One region of the Serratia sp. UGAL515B_01 genome, then DNA from elsewhere that is predicted to be linked to it. Evidence: riboswitches for the same ligand, from Rfam matches in the RefSeq annotation. Region 1 holds a riboswitch; the other holds the start of a gene.
What was found. Region 1 has a riboswitch for thiamine pyrophosphate ahead of thiC (phosphomethylpyrimidine synthase ThiC). Riboswitches for the same ligand answer to the same signal wherever they lie in the genome.
Positions count from the first base shown of each region.

Region 1 (3,419 bases):
GGTGGATTGCAGCCAGATCGGCAGTATCCAAATCCTCCTGCCCCAGATGTACGCCATAGGCATCATGCTTGATCGCCAACCGCCAGTAATCGTTGATAAACAATCTAGCTTGGTAACGTTTGCCAAGAGCGATGGCGGCAGCAACATCAGCCTCTACCTGTTCGTCTGTCTTATCCTTGATGCGTAACTGGATGGTCGTAACGCCAGCATCCAACAGACGGACGATCCACTCAATACTCTCAACTACTGGGTATAGGCCCAGCCTGTGTGGCGTAGTGGGGAAGGGAGGGGTGATTTTAATCATTATTAGTCTCCTCCTGGAGATTGGACGCACTGTGGTAAAGCTCGCTGCCCCGCGAGCGGAACTCAACAGACATTTTTTCCATCCCGCTTAACTGGACTTCCGCTGTTTCTGCCGCTGTCTGGGTAGCTGCATAGTCACGGACTTCCTGTGAAATTTTCATTGAACAGAATTTTGGCCCGCACATTGAGCAGAAATGAGCAATCTTGCCTGATTCTTGCGGCAATGTTTCATCGTGGTAAGCGCGTGCGGTTAGAGGGTCCAACGCCAGGTTGAACTGATCTTCCCAGCGGAATTCAAATCGTGCCTTTGACATGGCGTTATCACGGATCTGTGCCCCTGGGTGGCCCTTTGCCAGATCGGCAGCATGAGCAGCGATTTTGTAGGCGATAAGTCCCTGTTTCACATCTTCTTTGTTCGGCAAACCCAAGTGTTCTTTCGGCGTCACGTAGCACAGCATTGCACAACCGAACCAGCCGATCATCGCGGCACCAATGCCAGAAGTGAAATGGTCGTAACCCGGTGCAATATCGGTAGTCAAGGGGCCCAGCGTATAGAATGGCGCTTCGTGGCAATGCTCCAGTTCTTCGGTCATATTGCGGCGGATCATATGCATGGGGATATGTCCTGGGCCTTCGATCATGACCTGTACATCGTATTCCCAGGCTATTTGAGTCAATTCGCCTAAAGTATGTAATTCGGCAAACTGTGCTTCATCATTGGCGTCCTGAATTGAGCCTGGGCGCAGACCATCGCCGAGCGACAGCGCAACATCGTAAGCGGCGCAAATTTCGCAGATCTCGCGGAAGTGTTGATAGAGGAAATTTTCCTGATGATGGGATAGGCACCATTTGGCCATAATTGAACCGCCGCGTGACACGATACCGGTCAAACGCTTGGCGGTCATTGGCACATAACGCAGTAGTACCCCTGCATGGATAGTGAAGTAATCCACGCCTTGCTCGGCCTGTTCTAACAGCGTATCGCGGAACATTTCCCAAGTCAGGTTTTCTGCTACACCGTTCACTTTTTCCAGCGCCTGATAGATGGGAACTGTGCCAATCGGCACCGGGCTGTTACGCAGGATCCATTCGCGCGTTTCATGGATATAGCGGCCAGTGGAGAGGTCCATCACGGTGTCAGCGCCCCAGCGAGTCGACCATACCAGCTTTTCCACTTCTTCTTCGATTGAGGAACTCACCGCTGAGTTACCGATATTGGCATTCACCTTGACCAGGAAATTACGGCCAATAATCATCGGCTCAGATTCTGGGTGGTTAATATTGGCAGGAATGATGGCACGACCAGCAGCCACTTCCTGGCGTACAAACTCCGGCGTGATATTTTCCGGAAGGTTAGCTCCCCAATTTTGGCCAGGGTGTTGTTGGCGTAACACCTTGCTGCGAATGCGTTCACGCCCCATATTTTCGCGGATGGCGATGAACTCCATCTCTGGCGTAATAATACCGGCACGTGCGTAGTGCAGCTGCGTTACGCATTTACCCACCAGTGCTTTGCGTGGTAGCGGCAGGTTTTCAAAACGCAGATGATCCAATCCTTCATCCGCCAGCCGCTGTTGAGTGAAACCAGAGCTAACGCCGGTTAACGTTTGTGTATCCGCACGCTCAGCGATCCAGCCCGCGCGTATTTTTTTCAGGCCATGGTGAACATCCAGAGTCTGTTGCGGATCGCCATAAGGACCAGAGGTATCGTATACCTGAATGGCTTCATTCTGTTCGTACAGTGGATAGTCTTTACTGCCACCAATCAGCGTTGGGCTAAGCTGAATTTCCCGCATTGGGACCTGTATGTCGCTTCGCGATCCTGCAAGATAAATACGACGAGAATTGGGGGATGTCACACCTTGCAGAGAGGCAATGAAAGACTGCGCATCATCGCGCTGTTCTTTACGGGAACGGGTTTTTTTCACAGTAGACATAGCAAATTCCTATCAGTGTGGTGATGTTCGGAAAATTGCTTGTCTGGAGCTCGGAGGGAGTAATGGTGTTGGCCGGTGAGGCAGAGGGCCCTTTGGTGGGCATTGCACCTATGGCGATAAATTACTCTTGTTCCCTTCGCGGGTATTAACCCGATCAGGTTCCGCGGATCCCGAATTAACGGTCTCAGCCTGGCCGATTTAATGGAAAATCAACGCTAGGCACTCCGACAAGAGCACTCAGTATAGAAGGGAGAATAAAAACTACAAGCTTGCCCTTCATCTTTCACACTGCAGTTGTGCTGCAGTGCAAAAGATATTGGGCAAAGTGTAAATCAGGCAGGATGTTGCGCCGTTCCTGTATTAGTTGCGTCGGGATTTCCCTGTTGCCAGGTTTCTGCAGCGAGCTGAATTAACTGATCTTCCAATGCAAAACGTGAAGCCAGCGCTTCGCCGACATTCGACAATGCTTGATTGAGTTCTTGCAACACATTCTGATCGAGTTCGATTTCGCTAAAGCGATCGTGAAATTCCATCACGCTTTCAGTATTGGCTTGTAACTTGGGGTAAAACTTGGTGGCCAGTGCCATTTTGGGGCTGGCAGAACCTTCTACTTGTTTGATAATTTTGCCATAGATGTGAAAATGCCCGGCAGAAAGATAATCCACCAGATGATAGCAAAAGTTATCGAGCGCTTTTTCATTCAGCGGTTTATGCTTTTCTTTGTTGGGTTTTATGCCGGCTAAGGTGCAATAGGCGATCAGCAACTGTTTACGTGCTTGTAGCCATTGATCGACTAATTCGTTACTGCCACCAACGCGTTGAGTCAGGCTTTCCAGTCGGTTGAGCATAGTTGACTCCGTAGTAATAGAAAGACACGGTAAGTTATTAAAATGTAACAAGCCCATCTCTAGATTGCCAGTGAAGCAGAGGTTGTGCAACAACATATGGAACTTGCGTTAACGGGTAATGAAAATGGCTGGTGGATCATCAGCCATGAAAGCAAAATTTGGTTACCAAATGGTGAACTTCCGTTTGGTTCTTCCGCATCATTTTCACTCCAGGGCCAATTGACACGCCAGATTGGCGAATGGGAAGGCGCAACCGTTTGGTTGATACGCAAGTTAATGCCGAGTGATATGGGCTCGGTGAGACAATTGCTCGATCTTGATCGCGGCCTTT
Region 1 covers NZ_CP109901.1:28,279-31,697, forward strand. Annotated here, with positions in the region: gene thiE (thiamine phosphate synthase) at 1-304, opposite strand, end outside; gene thiC (phosphomethylpyrimidine synthase ThiC) at 297-2,240, opposite strand; TPP riboswitch at 2,355-2,477, opposite strand; gene rsd (sigma D regulator) at 2,573-3,088, opposite strand; gene nudC (NAD(+) diphosphatase) at 3,185-3,419, shown strand, end outside.

Region 2 (3,419 bases), 570 kb from region 1:
AATTGACGAATTATGCCTGAGAGTTCCTCTTTTATGCCCACATCGCGCTTACAACAGCAATTTATTCGCCTATGGCAGTACTGCCAAGGCTTACCAACCGAAACCACACTGCAGGAATTGGCAGAAGTGCTCAGTTGTTCACGTCGCCATATGCGTTCTCTTCTAGGGACCATGCAGCAGGCAGGCTGGCTGACCTGGCAGAGTGAGTCAGGACGCGGGAAGCGTTCGCTGCTAAAATTCCACTACACGGGTCTGGCTCTGCGACAACAGTGGGCCGAAGAGTTACTGGAGCAGGATCACATTGACCAGCTTGTTCAACTGGTCGGGGATAAAAATGCAGTACGCCAGATGTTGCTTTCGCAGTTAGGGCGCAGTTTTCGGCTGGGTAAGCATATCCTTCGTGTTCTTTACTATCGCCAGCTTTACAACCTGTTACCCGGTTCGGCACTACGCCGTTCAGAAACGCACCTGGCGAGGCAGATATTTAACGGTTTGACGCGCGTAAATGAGGAAAATGGGGAACTAACATCAGATTTATCACACCACTGGCAAACGATTACTCCGCTCCATTGGCGCTTTTATCTTCGCCCGGCAATCCATTTTCATCACGGCCGTGAATTGGAAATGGAGGATGTTATCTATTCGTTGAGTCGCCTGAAGCCACAATCTCTGTTTTCCCATATAAGCCAGATTGTTTCGCCAACGCCCCATGTTATCGATGTGCATTTACACACACCTGATTATTGGCTTCCTTGGCTGTTAGCCAGCGTGCATGCCATGATCCTGCCGCGTGAATGGCAAAGCCTGCCAGATTTTGCCCGCCATCCGATCGGTACAGGCCCTTATCGTGTCATACGCAATCATCAAAGCCAGATGAAAATCCACGCCTTTGATGACTATTTTGGCTATCGCGCGCTGATCGACGAAGTCAATATCTGGGTCTTACCGGAAGTGAGTGAAGCATTAGTACACTGCGGCGTACAATTGCAAGGGGATGATACGGGCAATAATGAATTGGAAAGCCGCTTGGAGGAAGGTTGCTACTTCCTGCTGTTTGACCAGCGCTCAATGCTGGCCGCAGCCCCTGAGATCCGCCGTTGGCTATGCGAGCTGATCAATCCAATCGCACTACTGAGTCACGCTGGCCCGTTGTATCAGCGTTACTGGGCACCGGCTTATGGAATTCTGCCTCGCTGGTTACATAATCGTGCGTTAGGGCTGCAACCCAAACCCGCAGGATTGAGTGCGTTGACACTGACGTTCTACAGCGAGCATTCTGAGTTTCATGCCATTCAGCAAGCCATGGCGGCGCTTCTGGTCGAGCATGATATCAAACTTAATGTACAAATCGTCAGCTACGACACCTGGCATAAAGGCGGTGCAGAAAGCGATCTGTGGCTTGGTAGCGCCAATTTTACTCTGCCATTGGAGTTTTCACTGTTTGCCACATTGTATGAATTACCGCTAATCCAACACTGTCTGAGTGAAGATATTACCCGGGATGCCGCACTGTGGCGCAAGAACTGCCTGCCAATGGCGGAATTTTGTCAGCGTCTGGTCAGCAGCCACCAGCTACATCCCTTGTTTCACCACTGGCTGCAACTACACGGCCAACGCAGTATGCGTGGAGTTAGGATGAACACCCTCGGTTGGTTTGATTTTAAATCTGCCTGGTTTGCGCCACCGGAAACATAATCGCCTTTCACCAGAGCCAGTTAATCTTTATAATGCCAGCGTCTCAACGGGGTGCGGAACACAACACTGTTGGTATAGGGCAAACAAGCCGTATTTTTCCGCTGAGAACACACCCGTCGAACCTGATCCGGTCAATACCGGCGGAGGGATTTGAGCATGGCGGGTTAAATGTCTTTTACCAATGCCTTCAGATACCTTTGCCCCTTACTTTTCAGGAGTGCAAAGTGGTCAAAAAATACCTACCCTACCTATTACTGCTCGCGGCAATGCCAGCGCTGGCAAAGCAAACGCTGACGGTCTATACCTATGATGCCTTCGCCGCCGAATGGGGGCCCGGTGCCGCGGTGAAAAAAGCCTTTGAGGCTGAATGCAACTGCGAACTGAAATTCGTTGCCTTGGAAGACGGCGTTTCGTTACTCAATCGCCTGCGTATGGAAGGTAAGAACAGTCCTGCCGACGTAGTTCTTGGGCTAGACAATAACCTGTTGCATGCCGCACAACAAACCGATTTGTTCGCTACCAGTAATGTCGATACCAACAAACTCAACATACCTAGCGGCTGGCAAAACAAAACTTTTGTACCTTTTGATTATGGATACTTTGCCTTTGTCTATAACCAAGACAAGCTGAAAAACCCACCTAAAAGCCTAAAAGAGCTGGTCAGTAGCGACCAACCTTGGAAGATCATCTACCAAGACCCGCGAACCAGTACGCCCGGGCTTGGCCTGCTGCTCTGGGTACAAAAAGTGTATGGTGATGAAGCGCCTCAAGCCTGGCAAAAACTGGCGAAAAAAACGGTTACCGTGACTAAAGGATGGAGTGAAGCTTACAACCTGTTTCTGAAAGGCGAAGGCGACATGGTGCTGAGCTATACCACCTCCCCCGCCTACCACCTGATAGAAGAGAAAAAAGATAACTATAGATCGGCAAATTTCAGTGAAGGACATTACCTGCAAATTGAAGTGGCAGGAAAGTTGAAAGCCAGCAAGCAGCCGGAACTGGCTGAACGTTTTATGGAGTTTATAGTTTCACCGGCTTTCCAGAATACCATTCCTACCGGTAGCTGGATGTATCCCGTCATCAACACGCAACTACCTGCCGGTTTTGAACAGATGACACAGCCACAGAAGGCGTTGGAATTCAGCGCAGAAGAAGTCGCACAGCAACGCAACAACTGGATACGTGCATGGCAAACCGCCGTCAGCCACTGATCCCTTGCTGGTTATGGCCAGGGCTGATTGCCGCGACATTGATCGGGATTGTTGCTCTGGCAGCAATCGGGTCACTGTGGCGACATGCACCGGGCAGTGACTGGCGTAGTCTATGGCAAGATGCTTACCTGTGGCACGTAGTACGATTTACCTTTTGGCAGGCGTTACTGTCCGCCTTGATTTCGGTTATCCCCGCTATCTGGCTGGCCCGTGCCCTTTATCGTCGGCGCTTTCCTGGCCGCGATCTGCTGTTGCGCCTGTGTGCCATGACGTTGGTGCTCCCTGTTCTAGTGGCAGTATTTGGCATACTGAGCGTCTATGGTAGACAAGGCTGGTTAGCAACGATCTGCGGTTGGTTAGGCGTTAACTACAGTTTCTCTCCTTATGGTCTGCAAGGTATTCTACTGGCCCATTTATTCTTTAACCTACCGCTGGCCACACGTTTGCTGTTACAAACGCTGGAGAACATTCCTACTGAACAACGCCAATTGGCGGCACAATTGGGAATGAACG
Region 2 covers NZ_CP109901.1:594,787-598,205, reverse strand. Annotated here, with positions in the region: gene sgrR (HTH-type transcriptional regulator SgrR) at 34-1,695, shown strand; TPP riboswitch at 1,733-1,862, shown strand; gene thiB (thiamine ABC transporter substrate binding subunit) at 1,920-2,906, shown strand; partial or broken gene thiP (thiamine/thiamine pyrophosphate ABC transporter permease ThiP) at 2,882-3,419, shown strand, end outside.
Region 2: linked by a shared signal. The riboswitch ahead of thiB (thiamine ABC transporter substrate binding subunit) and the one ahead of thiC (phosphomethylpyrimidine synthase ThiC) in region 1 are both predicted to bind thiamine pyrophosphate.